DNA from 2 places in the Ensifer sp. EB106-05-01-XG146 genome. Region 2 is predicted to be linked to the other one. Evidence: predicted binding sites of a transcription regulator. Region 2 holds the regulator's gene; the other holds the start of a gene.
The links. Region 2 encodes LexA, which represses DNA repair genes until DNA is damaged. Its sites were predicted from a motif close to TGTTCNNNNTGTGTTCNG; they were not measured.
Positions count from the first base shown of each region.

Region 1: the regulator LexA is predicted to act here: its motif matches at 6,785-6,802, upstream of AC3WVQ_RS02445 (PA0069 family radical SAM protein).

Region 1 covers NZ_JBYTDX010000001.1:523,880-533,448, reverse strand. Annotated here, with positions in the region: gene AC3WVQ_RS02485 (S49 family peptidase) at 1-117, opposite strand, end outside; gene AC3WVQ_RS02480 (tRNA1(Val) (adenine(37)-N6)-methyltransferase) at 291-1,061, opposite strand; gene AC3WVQ_RS02475 (putative signal transducing protein) at 1,073-1,294, opposite strand; gene AC3WVQ_RS02470 (polyprenyl synthetase family protein) at 1,402-2,418, shown strand; gene AC3WVQ_RS02465 (tetratricopeptide repeat protein) at 2,579-4,414, shown strand; gene AC3WVQ_RS02460 (4-(cytidine 5'-diphospho)-2-C-methyl-D-erythritol kinase) at 4,422-5,333, shown strand; gene moaB (molybdenum cofactor biosynthesis protein B) at 5,335-5,877, shown strand; gene AC3WVQ_RS02450 (glycosyltransferase family protein) at 6,171-6,692, opposite strand; gene AC3WVQ_RS02445 (PA0069 family radical SAM protein) at 6,868-8,025, shown strand; gene rnhB (ribonuclease HII) at 8,247-8,897, shown strand; gene AC3WVQ_RS02435 (F0F1 ATP synthase subunit B) at 9,197-9,569, opposite strand, start outside.
Region 2 covers NZ_JBYTDX010000001.1:1,498,794-1,508,362, reverse strand. Annotated here, with positions in the region: gene AC3WVQ_RS07475 (vitamin B12-dependent ribonucleotide reductase) at 1-515, shown strand, start outside; gene AC3WVQ_RS07470 (GNAT family N-acetyltransferase) at 646-1,074, shown strand; gene AC3WVQ_RS07465 (ethanolamine ammonia-lyase) at 1,212-3,560, opposite strand; gene adhP (alcohol dehydrogenase AdhP) at 3,722-4,747, opposite strand; tRNA gene AC3WVQ_RS07455 (tRNA-Ala) at 5,125-5,200, shown strand; gene AC3WVQ_RS07450 (hypothetical protein) at 5,354-5,947, opposite strand; gene AC3WVQ_RS07445 (hypothetical protein) at 6,074-6,691, opposite strand; gene AC3WVQ_RS07440 (hypothetical protein) at 7,030-7,326, shown strand; gene lexA (transcriptional repressor LexA) at 7,562-8,284, shown strand; gene AC3WVQ_RS07430 (hypothetical protein) at 8,373-8,714, opposite strand; tRNA gene AC3WVQ_RS07425 (tRNA-Cys) at 8,912-8,985, opposite strand; gene AC3WVQ_RS07420 (thermonuclease family protein) at 9,138-9,569, opposite strand, start outside.

The sequences.
Region 1 (9,569 bases), 970 kb from region 2:
CGCCGGCCGGAACTGACCGCCGCCGGCCATGATCGCGCCGTGGAGCCGGACGACGGGGATCGTCACGCCTTCCTTGCGAAAACGCTTGGGCAACAACCGTCTCAAGAACGTCTTCATTTCAACTCCTGCCTGCTGGGACATGCCATGATTTTGAGCCGGAACGACCGGAAATCATAGACATGACCGCGTCTCATCGGCGAAAAGCGGAATGCTTCGCCCGATCGCCCGCCAGGGGCTCTTCCATGCCATGTATGCACTGATGCGGCGAACGCAATGCCGCATACGGTAAATCAGCGGCGGCGATAGGCGGCGCGGCCATTGTTGAGGTCGTCGACATGGTCTGCGAAGCGATGCCCCTCCTCGTGCATGACGAGCGGGGCGCGGAAGACCAGCCGTTTGCGACTCTGCTTGATCGCCGTCACCAGGATGCGCACGGCGTTTTCACCGACCCGCGGATGCAGCGCCGTGATCTCGATGCCGCCAAAGCGGCGGCCGCAAGCGGCGATGATCTCGGCGATCGATTCCGGCCGAGCGATCAACGACAGTTGCCCGCCGGGCTTCATGATCGCGCCCGCCGTCTTCACCCAGATCTCGAACAGCCCGTCGCTCATCGCATGGGCCTCGGCCTTGAGCGCATCCGGAGTCTTGCGGTCCGAGGCATCGTTGAAGGGTGGGTTCATGATCACATGATCGAAGCTGTCATCCGCCAGACCCGTCGCGACACGCGCCTTGCCGGTCAGTGAAACGTCGGCCTCAACGACCGAGACGCGCGAGGAAAGACGGGCGTTTTCGGCAAGCGCCAGGCTGCGGCGGGCAAACTCCGCCATAACGGGCGAGCGCTCCACCAGCACCACTTCCGCATCGTCGATCCGCGAGGCGACGGCCATGCCGGCTGCACCCGCGCCCGCACCGAGATCGGCGACCCGGCAGGGACGATCCGATGCAACGAGCGACGCAAGCAGCATGGCGTCCATGCCGGAGCGATGCCCCTGGCCGAGTGGCTGGACGACATGGAACTTGCCGCGGTGAAATGCATCTACGGTTTCGGTCGCAGCCGGCATCGGCTCCGTGCTCAAGGGCGCAACTCCGCCTCGAGCCCGGCATCGATCAGGATCCGGCGCGCCGCGTCCGCGTCTTCCTCGGCGACCAGAAAGCGACGGGGCAAGAGGCCGAGCGAGCCCTCAAGAATGCTCATCCCCTGGTCGGCGATGAGGCTTGCGATGCCGGCATCCTTCATCAGGCTCTCGGCAAAGGAGAGCACGACGGCATCGTTGGTACGGATCAATTCCTTCATCCGGCGGTTTTTCCTGTCCTATTTCAGCAAGCGGGACAATTCGCCTCTTGCCGCACGGGACACCCCTTCCTATTGTCGAAAGCGACAATGAAAACAGGAGTCCCGGTGTGGGCGTAGTGATACCGCTGGAAGACAGCAAAAACAAACAGGCGTCCGTAAAGCCGCTCGTTGATCTGACCACTGCGGACATGGAGCGCGTCAACCAGCTTATCCTGTCGAAGGCCGGCTCCGACGTTCAGATGATTCCCGAGGTCGCCAACCACCTGATTTCTTCGGGCGGCAAGCGCCTGCGCCCGATGCTGACGCTCGCCTCCGCTGCGATGTTCGGCTACGAGGGCGACGCCCACGTCAAGCTCGCAACCAGCGTCGAATTCATGCACACCGCGACGCTTCTCCATGACGACGTCGTTGACGAAAGCGACCTTCGCCGCGGCAAATCCACCGCACGCACGATCTGGGGCAACCAGGCAAGCGTGCTGGTCGGCGACTTCCTGCTCGGCCAGGCCTTCCGCATGATGGTCGATGTCGGCTCGCTTGACGCGCTCGACGTGCTGTCGACCGCAGCTTCGGTCATTGCCGAAGGCGAAGTGCTGCAGCTCTCCGTCGCCAAGAACATGGAGACGACCGAGGACGACTATCTCCAGGTCATCCGTGCCAAGACCGCAGCCCTTTTTGCCGCCGCGGCCGAAGTTGGGCCGATCGTTGCCCAGACCAGCAAATCGGACCGCAACGCGCTGAAATCCTACGGGATGAACCTCGGCCTCGCCTTCCAGCTCGTCGACGACGTGCTCGACTATGGCGGCTCGTCGAGCGACCTCGGCAAGAATGTCGGCGACGACTTCCGCGAGGGCAAGATCACCCTTCCGGTAATCCTCTCCTATCGCCGCGGGACGGCGGAAGACCGTGCCTTCTGGCGCGAGGCGATCGAAGGCGGCGACAGCAGCGACGCGAACCTCGACAAGGCACTCGGCCTGATCAAGCGCTATGGGGGCTTGAGCGACACCATCGCGCGCGCCCAGCATTACGGCACGATTGCCCGCGATGCGCTGGCGCCGCTGCCGGCGTCTCCCTGGAAATCGGCGCTCACCGAAGTCATCGACTTCTGCATCGATCGCGTCAGCTGACGGGCTCCGGGCAGGTCAGAACGAGCGACAGGATTTTCTTGCCGCGTTGCGCCAAAAAAGCCATTCTGTTCCTCAAGAGTTGCGTTGGGCTATATGTGGCTGACTCCGAAAACAACCCTTAGTGGTGCGAAAGCCGAGCAATCGGCGCGAAAGGTTTGACATGCGGCAAAAGACGATTCTCCGCCTCCTCAGCGGCGCAGCACTGCTGGCTCTCGCTGCTGTCAGCGGCGGCTACCAGGCATTTGCCGAGGAGAAGACCGCAGCCGTCGAGGAAACTGAGCCGTTCGACATCAAGTCGGTCAATACCTTTTCCGGCGCGTTTCTCGCTGCCCGCACCGCCGATACGGACCGCGACTTCGCTTCCGCTACGGAACTCTACCGCATCGCGCTGCAGTTCGAGCCGAACAACAACGACGTCAAGCAGCGGCTGATGATCACGCTTCTGATGGCGGGCCAGTTCGACGAAGGCGCGAAGATTGCCGAGCAGTTGAAGTCCGACCCGGCCGTCGAGCGTATCACGACGGTCATTCGCGCGATCGAGGCGATCCGCAAGCGCGAGTATCGCAACGCACAGAAGCTTCTGAACTACCAGGGTCCGAACGATCTCGACCGGCTGATGAACGGCCTGCTTTCGGCCTGGGCGAAATTCGGCCAGGGCAAGCCGAAGGAAGCACTCGCCGAGATTAACGGCCTTGACGGTCCTGAATGGTTCCGCGTGTTCAAGAACTATCATGCGGGCGCGATCGCGGTTGCTGCGGGTGACAAGCAGACGGCGCGCACCAGGCTCAACGATGCCATTCTCGACCGCGAGGGCGGAAGTGCCGCTCCCGACACCTTCATGCGCGCGGTCGAAGCGCTTGCCCGTTTCGAGGCGCGCGAAGGCAACAAGCAGAAGGCGCTCGATACCGTCGCCGTCGGCGAAAACATGGTCAACAACTACACGCCGCTGCAGGCGCTGAGGACCGATATCGAGAATGGTGTTCCGCAGGAACAGCAGGTCAAGAACGCCACCCAGGGCGCTGCGGCCGTGCTCTTCTCGATCGGTGCGGCACTCAACCGCGACGGCGCCGAGGACATCGTCTCGCTCTACCTGCAGACCGCGCGCCGGCTCGACCCTGACAGCGCCGACATCCTGGTCATGCTCGGCGGCATCGCCGAAAACCTGAAGAAACCGAACGAGGCGATCGAACTCTACAAGGCCATTCCCGAGACCTCGCCGATGCGGCGCGTTTCGGAACTACAGCTCGGGCTCAGCCTCGCCAGCATCGGCAAGGTCGACGAGGCGAAGAAGCACCTGAAGGCGCTCATCGACGTCGATCCGAAGAACATCCGCAACTATCTCGCCTATGGCAGCGTGCTTTCCGACGCCAAGGACTACAAGGAGATGGGCGAACTCTACGATCGCGCCGTCGAACAGATCGGCTCCGTCCCGAAGCGCAGCGACTGGACGGTGTTCTTCCAACGCGGCATCGCCTATGAGCGCCAGAAGCTCTGGGACAAGGCCGAGCCGAACTTCCGCAAGGCGCTGGAGCTCAATCCGGACCAGCCGCAGGTGTTGAACTATCTCGGCTATTCCTGGGTCGACATGAACATCAACCTCGAAGAAGGCCTGGAGATGATCCGCAAGGCCGTCGAGTTGAAGCCGGATGACGGCTATATCGTCGATTCCCTCGGCTGGGCCTATTTCCGCATGAACCGCTTCGACGACGCCGTCGTGGAACTGGAGAAGGCGGCCGAACTGATGGCCGGCGACCCGACGATCAACGATCACCTTGGCGACGCCTACTGGCGCGTCGGCCGCAAGCTCGAAGCCGTGTTCCAGTGGACGCAGACGCTCGAACTGAAGCCCGAGGAAGCCGAGATCCCGAAGATCAAGGCAAAGATCGAGAACGGCTTGCCGCCGCTCAAGGAAACGGTCCCCGCCTCGGCCGATGCCAAGGAAACCGCGCCGAAGAAGGTGACCCCGGAAGCACCGGCGCCGGACAAGAAGTCCTGACCGTTCCATGTCGGAAGGTGACATCGCGGGCTTCGCGCTGACGCGTGCAGCCCCCGCCAAGATCAATCTGGCCCTTCACGTCGTCGGCCAGCGCGCCGACGGCCACCATCTTCTCGAAAGTCTCGTCACTTTTGCCGATCGCGGCGATCGCATCGGTCTCTCGCCGGCGGATGCGGATCGCTTCACGGTTTCGGGCGCGTTTGCCGCCGCGCTGCCGATGGATGCCGGCGCGGGCGGCAACCTGGTTCTGAAGGCACGGGACCTGCTGCGCGCCGAACTGCAGGCACTTGACCCCGACACAGCCGGGCCGGTCCACCTGCATCTCGAGAAGAACCTGCCGCTCGCCTCGGGCATTGGCGGCGGATCCGCGGATGCGGCGGCGACGCTTCTTGGGCTTCTCGATCTTTGGGGCGCGACGATCGAACCCTCCCGCCTCGGCGCCATCGCGCTGCAGCTCGGGGCGGACGTGCCGATGTGTCTTGCCGGCACGCCACTGCTCGCGAAGGGGATCGGCGAGGACATTACGCCGCTTGCGGATTTCCCCGCGCTGCCGGTCGTGCTGGTGAATCCGCTCGTCGCCCTCTCGACTCCGGTTGTCTTCCGGGCCCTCGCCAACAAGACGAACCCGACGCTCGTTGCGCCTCACAGAGCCGGTACGGCGGCCGAGTGGATTTCTGCCATCGCCACGATGCGCAACGATTTGCAGCTGCCGGCAGAGGGCCTTGAGCCCGTGATCGGCACGGTCCGCAAGGCATTGACCGAAGCCGGAACGGCGCTCACGCGCATGTCGGGCTCGGGCGCCACATGCTTCGGCCTTTTCGACAGCGACGTGCGCGCGGCTGCGACAGCGCGCGCTCTTTCGGAGGCCTACCCCGGGTGGTACGTTCTCGCCTGCAGGACAGTGGGCAAAGGGAAATAGCATGGCCGGTATCGACGAAAAGCGTCCGTTCATTCCTGTCGGGATCGCCATCCTCACGGTCTCCGACACGCGCACGCGCGCCGACGACAAGTCGGGCGACACATTGGAAGCGCGGGTGCGTGACGCCGGCCATCGGCTTGAGGCGCGCGCCATCGTTTCCGACGACAAAACGAAGATCTACGACCAGGTGAAGGCCTGGACGCTCGATCCCAACATCGACGTGGTGATCACGACAGGTGGAACGGGCTTCACCGGGCGGGACGTGACGCCCGAGGCGCTGGAACCGTTGTTCGAGAAGCGCATGGACGGGTTCTCCGAAGTCTTCCACCGTATCTCCTTCGAGAAGATCGGCACCTCGACGATCCAGTCGCGCGCAACCGGCGGCGTTGCCAACGCCACCTTCATCTTCGTGCTTCCGGGCTCGCCCGGTGCCTGCCGCGATGCGTGGGACGGCATCCTCAAGCAACAGCTCGACTACCGGCACATGCCCTGCAATTTCGTGGAGATCATGCCGCGGCTCGACGAGCATCTGAAACGTAGCTGAAGAGCTTGGACCGTTCCGGCTTGGCCGACCTGTTACCTTAGTAACTGACGGTCGCTTCTCCTCTCGTTAGTCTCCCAGCGTTGACACAGCGAGGAACGACCGCCGCACGTTCTATTCCTCGCGCCGCAAGACCCTTCCGCCTCTGTCCCCCAGGCGGAATGCAATGTTGGATACGACGGGCAGCCAGAATGCTACCCGGATAGAAATCTGCCAAACAAGGTCATTTGAGAGCCGCTTGGAGGTGCCGTCCCCCCGGGACTGGCACCTTTAATTTTGCGCGCGACGAACCGGCGTTACCGCCTGGCTTCGACGGCGACCCAGGCCGGAACAAGTTCGGTCGAAAGCTTGCGGACAGAGCGGACATTCGTCATGGCATCCAGGCCCGTATTGCCGCGGGCGGCCGCAAGAGCATCGTTCTTGCGCAGGAGAAAGCCTGTCTCCAGCGGCTTTCCCCGCCGGGTCAGCCGGCGGAAGAGAGGCATGCGATGGAGTCTCGAACCGGAGAAGCGGGCCGGTGCCTTGTTCATCGACACGTACTCGGCCAGTTCATCGATCCAGCGGCCGATCGGGCGGGCGCCCGGCTCCAGCAACATCAGCCATTCGCCACGCGCCGAACCCACCACATCGGCGAGATTCCAATCCCGGCAGAAACGGCATCCAGCGGCATCGGCCACATCGGACGAACCATCCTTCGAACCGTGATCGAGGATGATCACATCGCTGACCAGCCCCTCCACCGCGCCGGCAACCAACACAGCAAGCGTCTGCGCCAGTTCGGCTTCGTTGTCGCGGGTTTCCATAATGATCGTGAGCATGGTTTCTCGTAACGCATCGGCACGGCAATTGCTACATCCAGGACATCGACCGAAGCGGTGCCTTGATCGACAAAACCGAAATTCCAATTTTTTGTTCTTGAATTGTTCTCTCATTCGCGATAGGAAAATAATCAGAACAAAACGGGATCAAATATCTGATTCCGGGGAGATTCCAATGACCGAGCTGTCTCAGATCCGGCAGGGTGCTCTTGCGCCCGCCAACACGGCAGATGTGGCCGAAGCGATGATGAGCGCAACGGGCCTCCGGATCGACATCGATCGCCGCCGGGGGCGCGGCGCCGGGATCAACATGTCCGGCAGGTTCGAACCGCGCAGCCGCGAGACGTTCGACGACGGTTGGGAAAGCCTGGAGGATCTGCCGCCGTTCAAGACCGAGGTTCAGGTCGAGAAGCCGCGCACGGTGATCACGAGGAACGAGTCTCCCGACATCTCCTTCGACCGCTCGATCAATCCCTATCGCGGCTGCGAGCATGGTTGCATCTATTGCTTTGCCCGCCCCACGCACGCTTATATGGGCCTATCGGCCGGCCTCGACTTCGAAGCGAAGCTGTTTGCCAAGCCGGATGCACCGCGACTTCTGGAGCGCGAACTGGCGCGGCAAGACTACAAGGTGAGGCCGATCGCCATCGGCACCAACACCGACCCCTATCAGCCGATCGAGAAGGAGTGGCGCATCATGCGCCAGATCCTCGAGGTGCTGCGGGACGCCAACCATCCGGTCATGATCGTCACCAAATCAGCGATGGTCACCCGCGATATCGATATCCTGGCGCCGATGGCGGAAAAGGGACTGGTGCGCGTCGGCATCTCCGTCACGACACTCGACCGGAAGCTCGCCCGCACGATGGAGCCGCGGGCCTCTACGCCAAGCAAGCGGCTGGAGGCGATACGCATGCTTGCCGAAGCGGGCATCCCGGCCGGTGTTCTCGTTTCCCCTATCATTCCGGCGCTGAACGACCACGAGATCGAGCGCGTGCTCGAAGGAGCAAGGACAGCCGGAGCAACTGAAGCAAGCTATGTCCTGCTGCGGCTGCCGCTCGAGGTCAGCCCGCTCTTTCGCGACTGGCTGCTGCGCAATTATCCGGACCGCTACCGGCACGTCATGTCGCTCATCCGCTCCATGCGTGGCGGCAAGGACTATGACGCCGAATTCGGCAAACGCATGAAGGGCGCCGGCCCCTATGCGTGGCAGATTGGCCGCCGCTTCGACCTGGCGGTCAAGCGCCTCGGCTTCAACCCGACGCGCCGGCAGCTGCGCGACGATCTCTTCGTGCCGCCGCTCGGAACGGGGGTGCAGCTCTCGCTTCTTTGAAGGCTTTCCGGTCGCCTGGGTAGCCATCCCGCAATTTCGTAATCGGCGCGCGGCGAGAGATGATCGCCCCGCACCGCCAGGCGAACCCGATAGCGGGCGCCTCAGATTGCATAGCAGTTCCGGTGCCCCTTACCCGCCGTGGGCCCCGGTAATCCCCCGTCCGCCGCCGCACTCGGACCTGGGGGCTTGAAGAGAATCGGTCGATCATGCGAATTAGACTTATGTCTCGCAGATCGTCCGATTCTCCCCTTTTTCCCGATATCATCGAAGCGCCCGATTTCAGTTTCGAGCTTTCGGCCAAGGGCGATGGCTTCTGGCCGGTCGCCGGAGCGGATGAGGCCGGGCGTGGGCCGCTCGCGGGACCGGTGGTCGCCGCCGCCGTCATCCTCGATCCGGACGCCATTCCCGCAGGCCTCGACGACAGCAAGAAGCTGACGGCGCAGGCGCGCGAAAAACTGTTCGAAGAAATCCTCGCCACGTCCGAAGTGTCGATCGCCTCGGCTTCGGCCGGCACGATCGACGCCACCGACATCCGCAAGGCAAGCCTTGAAGCCATGCGACGCGCCGTGGCCGGCCTGCCCTCGAACGCACGCTTCGTGCTCGTCGACGGCCGTGACGTGCCGCCCGGCCTCACCTGCCACGCCAAGGCGGTCGTCAAGGGCGATGCGCGGTCGCTGTCGATCGCCGCCGCTTCGATCGTCGCCAAGGTCACCCGCGACCGCATGATGGCCCGTGCCGATCTCGCACATCCCGGCTACGGCTTCGCGCTCCATGCCGGCTATGCGACGGTGACCCACCGTCGCGCCATCGAGACCCACGGCCCCTGCCCGCTGCACCGCATGAGCTTCCGGCCGCTGCGCCGGGACGACTAACCTTTGCGCAATCCCTGACCAGCGCTACGCAGGCGTTGTCGGTTCCGCTTCCGACATATCTCGTCAACAGCTTTTCTCGCGTCAAAAGCCATACCGGCGGCGCGCATGCTGACGTGCGCCACGCTAGCTCTTGAACACTGGTCCTACTTCGGCGGCCAAACCTGATGTGGCGAAACGCCTACGCAAATCTCTGACGGAGGCTGGCACCACCCATTGTTCGGGCCAACGCGGTCTCTGCAGACAGGCATAAAAAAAGCCCCGCACGAAGCGGGGCTTTCTCCAATCGAATGTCCGAGCGCTTAGTTCAAGCGTGCCTTGACGTCGCCAAGTGCCTTCTTGAACAGATCGCTCTGGGCGCCGGCGTCGGCCTTGGCGGCAATGACCTTCTCGGCAGCGGCGATCGCGAGATCGACGGCAGCGGAACGAACCGCGTTGATCGCGTCGCTTTCGGCCTGCTTGATCTTCTGTTCCGAAAGAGCCGTGCGACGAACGACGTATTCCTCGGTCTTCTGCTTGGCTTCCGCGGTCAGCATTTCGGCTTCGCGCTGGGCGGCAGCGACGATGCCAGCAGCTTCCGCTTCGGCATCCTTGCGCTTGCGCTGGTATTCAGCGACGAGGCCCTGTGCTTCTTCGCGCAGGCGCTTGGCTTCGGTCAACTCGTTGCCGATCTTT
Region 2 (9,569 bases):
CCGCGCTCGGCAAGGGCATTCAGGAAGGCAAGACCAACCTGATCTCGACCGGCTGGACCCGCGGCTACAAGCCGACGATCGTCGGTGGCACCGGTGACCGGGCCTCCAGCGAGCCGAAGGGCTCGTCGACGGCAGCCCCTGCCCGCGCCTCCTCTGGCGCAACCGTGACGGCGATCGCCGGAAACACGGTGCGCAAGATCGAGACGACGACGGCGATCGCAACGTCCGAAATCGTCGCCTTCAAGCGCGACTATGAAGAGCGCGCTGCGGAACTGGCAGAAGAGATCGCCGACGAAGTCGAGCAGGAAGTAACCGCCCTCTTCTCCGACAAGGCGGCCGCCGAAGCGGCATCGGCCAAGTCGGACGCCAAGAAGGTGGAAGCTGAGCGCCGCGCCCGCTCGATCATGCAGGGCTACACCGGCAACATGTGCACCGAATGCCAAAACTTCACGATGGTGCGCAACGGTACCTGCGAGAAGTGCGACACCTGCGGCGCGACGAGCGGCTGCAGCTAAGCGGCCCGTCGTCGTTGATGACGACGACGACCACCATCATTGCCAACCCGAGGTTTTCCTCGGGTTGGATTTCTCTAGAGAACAAAACGAGAATTTATAGACCGAACCACCATTCGACCAAGTTCCCATCATGCTCACCCCGATCATAGACATCCTTCTCGAAGACCCCAGTCAGAATGACCTCAGCGGCATCGTTGCGCCGCTGGATGCCTATAACGATGCCCATAGCGGCATGGTCGATCTGCCCGGTTTTGCAATCGTGCTTCGCGATCCGGAGACGAAAGTCGCGACGGGCGGGCTCTATGCGACGGATGGCTATGGCTGGGCCTTTATCCGTTACCTCGCCGTCCCTGATGAGTACCGCGGCCAGGGCCTTGGCCGGCGCCTTGTCGAAGAAGCGGAGAAGATCGCGCGCCAGCGCGGCTATGTCGGCCTTTGGCTCGACACCTTCGAATTCCAGGCCAGGCCCTTTTATGAAAAACTCGGCTTCGAAGTTTTCGGCGAGCTTGAAGGTGGTGATGGGGCGATTGCGCGCTACTTTCTAAAGAAGCGATTCTGACGCCGGAAAGCCACGATCCGAAGAAGCAACCGCGCTTTGGGGGCCCGAAAGCGAGAGTATGCGGCTGCCCCAACGGTATACACGGCCCGACGCCTATTCCGGACGGACGCCCTTGTTGCCCTGTAGCGCGTTTGTGGTCACCCGAATCGCCGGCTGCCGTTTACGTCCTTGCCGATGATCTCCCGGATAATGGTCAGGGTTTCCTTCGCCGCCTCCCTGGGTGCGAGTGCGGTATCGGCGACGTTGCTGACCAGCTTCGTCATATCGTGATCGATATCCTTCTCAGCCCAACGCTTGCCCTTCGCAACCGTGATGTAGACCGAGTAGGCGTGGTGCATGGTTCCGGGCCGCTCGCCGATGATGTGGAGAATTCCGCGAAACGTGTTGGGATCGGCGTCGGCAAACAGCATCTCGCCAATCCGGTAGCCGGCCCGCACTCTGCCGCTGGTGACCAGGATATTCTTGTCGCTCACCGACACGCCGGCATCGCCGAGCAGCCTGCGCATCTCCTCCAGGTAGGGCGAAAGATGGCCGTCATCCATGATGGCCTTGGCGTTCAGACCATCTGAGATGACAATCTGGCCCTTGGGCATATCGCCTTTCCAGGACGTCCTGATCGCGTCAATCGCCCTGATTGAGTCCGGGCTCAGCGTTTCACCGGTCGTCGGATGCGCGATGTAGTCGTTCCGGTCCTTGGACAGGGTGCGAACCGGAACGACGCTGGGCACTGCCGCTATGAACTCCGGCGTAAGCTCGGCCCAAAGAGAGAGTTTGGCGTCGTCATAAAGACCCCTCACTTTCGTCGCGAGCGTCGGGTTGAGATCCCATATCTTCTCACCGTGGCCCGTGGCCAGGTCGACGCCTCTTGCCTCGACCTCCGTCATCATCCGCCTGCCCTCGGCGTAAACGGAGTCCTTGGAGCGCTTGTCCCCCTTGGCGAGGCGGTACTGATAATAGACCCAAAGAGGATCGCCGTATTTTGACGTGTAGCTGTTGTCCTTGCCGATAATTCCAAGGCGTTTGTAGAAATCCCACATCGCATCGTTGACCTTGAAGCCGAACTTATCCCTCACGCGTACGTGGTCCTGAAATGCGGTCGTGAGATAGCTCAACATCGGGTCGTTCTTGGTCGGCAGAGCAATCAGATAGGCCGGATTGGCCGGCATGATCTGATCCTGGCACCAATCCAGATCGTCCAGGCTGACGGTCATGTGCAGGGTCGTGCATATATCGAGACCGATGGTCAGCCCATGGAGCTTGCCCATGACCATGTCCTCGAGGCAGCACCGAACGAGTTGTTCTCGGCTCTTGAAGACCTCCGGCCCAATGAAGCCGGCAACATCGTTGACATGCAGCCATGCGCCTTTCGGCTGCACTTTCGCAAGCTCCATGCCGACAGCCCGGCTGAACCCGTACTTCCGGGACTCAAGCACCATCATGTCGACGCCGTTTGCCGCGCCGTTGGTGAATTCCGAGCCCTGTCCGGTTTCGAAGTAAAGGCCGTACCGCTCCCCTGCCTTGGCGCGCGCATATTTCAGGATCTTCTCATTGGTGATGTCGAAGATCTTGTTGCAATCATCCGTACCGGCAAGGCTCTGGAACACGGTGGAAACTGTGCCGGGGAAGTCTTCGCTTACCTCACCTTGGACGTCGATGTGAGCGAGCACGCACCACGGAATGACGTCGACCAGCTTGAACGTATCCACGATGTCCTTGAGCGCCCGCTCCACCGTGACGACGCTGTCGACGGTGCTGTCCACCGGGTTGGTGCCGATGACGATGTCGCCGGTCGCATAGGAAAACGCATCGAAGACCTGCCACATGATGTCGTCGGGGTGGTCGGTCGGCGAATTCGGCTGGATACGTGCGCCCATGTATCCCTTGGCGCCCAACTTGGTGCCGGGCATGACATTGAAAATCTTCTGGCTGACGGCGATCAACTCTTCATTGCTCATCAGCTTCGGCACGCAGCCGATGGTATCGCTGGTCAGGCCATGCATGACGCCTTTGATCTCATCTTCCGATTTGGTCAGAAGAAATTCCTTCAGCTGGCCCATCGTCCAATCTTTCAGCTTTTCTTGTTGAGCCCTGTCGGTGGTCTGCCAAATCAGTCGTTGCAGATCGTCCTCAAACAGCGGGTGCTGATCGAGGTCTGCGATCTTCGTTCTTGCCAGGAGGGCTCGGGCGTTCGTTCGGGACGTATCATTTTCCGCAGCCACGGCGATCGTCTGGTCTCCTTCCTTGAACGCATTCGCGCATCCCAGAACCTGCCGATAGGTCGTCTCGTCAAAGCCGCCCTTGATCCTGCTGATATAGGCAAAGACGTCCTCATCCTGCTTCACGTCGTCGATCACGAGGTTGCTTGGGCCTGGCGCAGCACGGGCAGCATGACTGTAGGCTGTTAGCGTGGCCGCCGCAGTTCCCGCCACTAGCAGGAGATCGCGCCTGGACAGTGCATGCTGGTCTGAGAACATGCCTTTGCTCATTGCCATTTCCTTTCTGCAAAAGGTCTATCGGCATCTCGCCCGACGGCCCTCTGGTGACCGGCGATCTAAGGAAGGCGCATAAGAGTAAATGCTCGACACGTGTCCCTTAGGCATCGACACGGACCCGGCGAGCCTCGACCAGCCGGGCCTGTCAAAGTCGACTACTGCAGGCTCATCACGATGCGACCGTCGATCTTCCCGGCTTCCATGCGGCGGAAGATCTCGTTGATATTCTCGAGGCTATCCCACGAGAAATGCGGCGCGACTTTGCCTTCAGCGGCGAACTGGAGCGACTCTTCCAGGTCCTGGCGGGTGCCGACGATCGATCCACGCACGGTGATGCGCTTAAGAACAGTCTCAAAGACCGGCACCGAGATCATACCTGGGGGCAGGCCGACGAGCGCCATGGTGCCGCGCGAACGCAGGAAACCGAACGCCTGTTCCATCGCAGCGGGCGAGACTGCAGTCACAAGCGCTCCATGCACGCCGCCGGTGGCCTTGATCACCTGCTCGACCGCATCCTTGGCCTTGCCGTTGACTGTCAGGTCGGCGCCCAATTGCTTTGCAAGTGCCAGCTTGTCGTCGAAGATGTCCGCCGCGACGACATGCATGCCCATCGCCTTTGCGTACTGCACGGCCATGTGGCCAAGCCCCCCGATGCCGGAGATGGCAACCCATTCACCGGGACGGACTTCCGTTTCCTTCAACCCCTTGTAAACGGTGACCCCGGCACACAGAACCGGCGCGGCAGGACCGAACTCCAGCCCATTGGGCAGGCTGCCGACGAAATCAGGATCCGCCAGGCCATATTCGGCGAACGTCCCGTTGACCGAGTATCCCGTGTTCGACTGGGCCGCACACAGCGTCTCCCAACCGGTGCGGCAATGCGGACAGTAGCCGCAGGCGCTGTGAAGCCAGGGAACGCCGACCCTGTCGCCCTCTTTCACTCTTTTGACACCGGCGCCGACCGCCGAGACATAGCCGACCCCCTCGTGCCCGGGAATGAACGGTGGGCTGGGCTTCACCGGCGAGTCGCCATTTGCAGCATGGAGATCGGTATGGCAAACGCCCGTTGCTTCGTATTTCACCAGGATCTGTCCCGGCTGCGGCGTGGGCACTGCCACTTCCTCGATCGTCAGGGGCGCGCCGAATTGCCGAACGACGGCTGCCTTCATCGCCTGAGCCATTTGCCAATCCTCCTCCAATCGCCGGGCCACGGAGAGGTTTCTTATGGGAACAGTGGGCCGGCAGGGGCCTATCTCACATACGAAAATCGTGTAATTGGCTCGAGCATCATGGCGCTCACAGCCAGTGCCCGGACGTCATTTCCTGCTTGGCGTATACCGCCAACACTTCAACGCGGTTCACGTAGCGCCATCGTCAGGTTGCAGCGTAAACCCGCCGGCAGAGTTCGACAATGGGTGGAGTGCAGAAGCGGTTCAGAGACCGACCGCCTTCGGCGCCCGGCCGGATCGAACAACGCATATCGTGCAACGGCGTTCGAGCGGGCGCGCTGGCGCGCGTATTGACAGGATCGGCGCCGGTCGTGTTGACTGAATGCTACGGGGCCGTAGCTCAGTTGGGAGAGCGCCGCAATCGCACTGCGGAGGTCGAGGGTTCGACTCCCTTCGGCTCCACCAAAACGATCAGTAGGTGCCCGGTTGCCGAGGTATCGGAACAGCGGCTGATTTGTCATCAGCAGATCGCCAGTTCGAGTCTCTCTGGGGACACCACCATGCTAAGCCACCGTCCGGCCTTCGCGAAACGCTGCCCGATCCCGTGGCCACCTGTTTTCAGAGGCTGAACGGATCCCGCGCCGATCGCTTCTCGCTCGGTGCACTGAACGGGTCGGCTTTCTTCTCCTTGGACTTGCGGCCCTCGTCGGCGATAATCTCGTCGACCGCCCGCTGGCATTTCATCAGCTCGTCGGCCGCCGGGCCGGTGCCGCGCAGGCTGAGATTCGCGATGACGCGATCTTCAAACGCGATGGCCAAGGCCCGCTTGCGCACGAAGCCCGTCAGGAACTCGGCGTCGGTGACGTTCACGAACAGAAACTTTCCGCTCGCATCACCGGCAGCGGTCGCCGAAGCGCTCCAGGGATCGGTCTTGTCGAAGTGGAAGGTCAGGTCGTACTCTTTGCCGACCTCGAGCGACCTCCAGTCGTCGCTGGCGAAGCTCATATAGAGCGGCGACTCGGAGCCCTTGGGATAGAACCCAAGGCGCAAGGTGACCCCGCCGTCGAATACCGACGAGATGAAGCAGGAGCCCTCCATCGAGGTGTCGGAAGCAACGGTCCAGCCGTCGACATCCTTCCACTTGATGATTTCGGACTCCTCAGCCGCGGCCGATCCCGCGGCGATCAGACAGCTTACCAATCCGACCAGCAATCTACGCATGCAAAACCCCCGTTTGCCCGCATTTTGATAGGTCCCCGCATCGCTGTCGAGGGTGCCTAGCCGATCCCAGGCAATATTTTAGGAATATTCACCTCTCCGCGGCAAGCGGACTGCCCATCACATGGCGAAAGGATCTTTCGATGACTTGGTCTGGCCGCCGCCGGCAAAGGGATCGTTGTTCGGCGCATTGCCACCGGCGCCCGCAAAGGGATCGTTCGCCGCTCCCTGATCGCCATTCGGGATCAAGGCGCTCACCGCCTCCTGGCACTTGAACATCTCGCTTACCGCCTTCATCGAATCACGCAGGCTGAGGCTCGCGACGACGCGCCCCTCGAAGGCCAGCGCCAAGGTGTTCTTGCGAACGAACTCGGTAAAGAAGTCGGTGTTGGAAAAGTTGACGACAAGGGCCTTGGCGCCGGTCAGATCAACACCGAACGCAACGGCCGGCCACTGACGACCACGGTCGAGCTGCAAGGCAACATCGTATTCCCGCTGCGGCTCGATGGATTTCCATTCGGCATTGCCGATCGAAAGAAACGCCAGGTTCGTCGATCCCCGCGGATAAAAGCCGATACGAAGGATAGCGCCGGCGTCATAGCTCGTCGCCGCGTAACACGAGCCTCCCAGGGAAGGATCGGATCCCACCGTCCAGGCGTTGATCCGTTTCCAGATATTCGAACGCCCTTCTTCGGCAGACGCCGCTCCAGCCGTGAGCAACAGGCCGAGCACCACCAACGACAATCTATGCATGCAACCACCCCACTTTCCACGCAAAGTTATCTTTTTTTAGAGGCCTGTCGAGACGGTGAAGGCCCTTCCCCGCAGGGATTTTTGCGCGCCCCAGGCCCGATGCGAAAGCTGGCAGCTCCGATGCATTCTCCGCGCCGGTCCATGAAGAACGGCCGAGACGAGGTTGAGATGGAGCGGCTGGCGCAAATCAGCCACAGCCTGCGGGCAAAGAGCTGTTGAACATGGCAGAGTGATCGCCATGCTTGCTGGACTTCGGAACGAAAGCGCGGTTCACATCGTTTACCAACCCGTAGTCCCACCCCTTCATCAAGTGGACGATCACCGTGCTTGCCGCCCTGCTTCTCGCTTCGATAGTCGCATCGCCCAATATGCCTGACGTCAAGCTCAGTGCCGCGACGGTGGATGAACTCCAGACCGATTTCGAACGGGCCGTGCCGTGCCATCAGATCGATGGACGCAATGTTTGGAAGGGCGCGCTCGCGTTCTACATCCAGTCCTTCGTTTATGACGGCGATACGCCCGTTGCGACCGATGCGGCCGACGCAGTGCTTCCGGAAGACAACAGCGCCGAAACGGTGAAGGAGTTCGAAGACGCCTGCTCGGCCTCGCAAGCGACTTAAGTCTCTCCGCGAAGAGAGCCGCGATTCGTTCGAATCACGCGCGCGACCGGCCTGCCCGGCGCTGTTTTGGGACGCAACCGTCGCCGAAAACCGCCCCGCTCCCGCAAAAGTGACCAATCGCCCCCACAGAAGCAGCCAATTGCCTGAATTCACGGAATTTTAGGCACTTGCGGAACACATATGGAACAGATAGTGTCTGTTCTTGATTTGTTTCACGCCTCTGGAGCGACGTGCCATGCTGACCCGCAAGCAACAGGAATTGCTTCTGTTCATCCACGAACGCATGAAGGAGTCGGGCGTACCGCCGTCTTTCGATGAAATGAAGGATGCGCTCGACCTGGCGTCGAAGTCCGGCATTCACCGTTTGATCACGGCGCTCGAAGAGCGCGGGTTCATTCGCCGGTTGCCGAACCGGGCGCGCGCGCTCGAAGTCATCAAGCTTCCGGAAGCCTACGCCGCCGGCCAGCAACAGCCGCGCAGAGGCTTCTCGCCGAGCGTGATCGAGGGCAGCCTCGGAAAGCCGCCGGCCGCCGCTCCTGCCACGCCGAAGCCGGCGCCGGTCGCCGAAAGCACGTCTGTTTCCGTCCCGGTGATGGGCCGCATCGCTGCCGGCGTGCCGATCTCGGCGATCCAGAACAACACCCATGACATTACCGTTCCGCTCGACATGATCGGCAGCGGCGAGCATTACGCCCTCGAAGTAAAGGGCGATTCGATGATCGAGGCCGGCATCTTCGATGGCGACACGGTGATCATCCGCAACGGCAACTCGGCCAATCCCGGCGACATCATCGTGGCGCTCGTGGACGACGAGGAAGCGACGCTGAAGCGCTTCCGTCGCAAGGGCGCGTCGATTGCGCTCGAAGCGGCCAACCCCGCCTACGAGACGCGCATTTTCGGACCGGATCGCGTGAAAATCCAGGGCAAGCTCGTCGGGCTGATCCGCCGCTACCATTGAATTCCAGGCAGAACGCCGAATCAAAAGAGCCTCGCCACTGAAAGTGGCGAGGCTCTTTCCATTTAAGGCGACCTGAAATCCAGATCGCTTATTCGTGGATCGTGTATTCGCCGAGTTCGCAGAGATCCTGCGTGTCCTCGGTCGTATCGAGGGCCGAGCCTTCCTCGAATTCGAATCGCATGTCGTATTTGCAGACGTCCCGCCCGTCGGCAATGGTGATCTCCATGCTCTCGCCGGGGTTCAGGACCTGCCGACCGAAAACATCGTCTTCCCATTCATTGACGCCGACCGGCGACGTATAGAAATTCGTCAGTACCGCGCCGGTGTTGTTCTTCAGCTGGAAAACCAGGTCGTCCGCGCGCGCCTCCATAGCGGTCGCCGCAAAACACGCCAACGCCGTCAGGATCAGTCTCTTTTTCATTGATGCCATTGCCTCCGTTCTTAATGTTGACGGACGCTACCGATGCGGTTGATCTCAGCGGAGTCATCGTTCCCCCTCTACCGAATTCACCGAAGCGATAAGATCCGACGGAGGCATAGGAGACGTGGCTTGCGCGGACGTGTCGCGAATTTTACCGCGCTGCCCTAAGGCAGAACGCCAAACCAAATTTAACGAGGTGAGATTTTTGGAGGCCTCGCCCGGAATTGAACCGGGGTACAAGGATTTGCAGTCCTCTGCGTCACCACTCCGCCACGAGGCCTCACAGCTCGGATAACCAAGCGTTGGCGCGGATTTAGAATGATTGCAGAAAAACCGCAAGAGGCATTTTCTGAAAAACGCGCCGTCGAATTGCAGGACGGATACTTTCCACAGAACGATCGACGATGTCCGCCGATCGTCTCCCAGCTGATCTCAGCACCAGGGCGTCGGGCGCCCTTCCCACGGCCGCACGAGCCCCTCGGAAACGAGTACACGTCCAAGAGATTGGTCACCGCGGGTGACCAGGCGCAGTTTCTCGCCGGCCTTGGCATCTGATCGCCCTCCCGCCGAGATCAGCCTGAAGTCGCCTGCATTCAGCAATTCGCGCAGGCGCTGCTTGGCGTAGAAGCCGCGCGAACGCTCCTTGTCGCAGCTTGCCTGGCGGATTCGCGGTGCATCGACATCGGCGACGCGGATCGTCTCGCCATGGAAGACGAAGGTCGCGCCATCGATCACGCAGTTGTCGTTGCGAATGCCGCAAAAATAGAACTGATCGGTACGGATGGATGCCGTCTTCACCTCTTCATTCGGCCGCACGAGAGGGGTTGGCGGCGTGACGCCGACATTCACCGACGGCACCGGGGC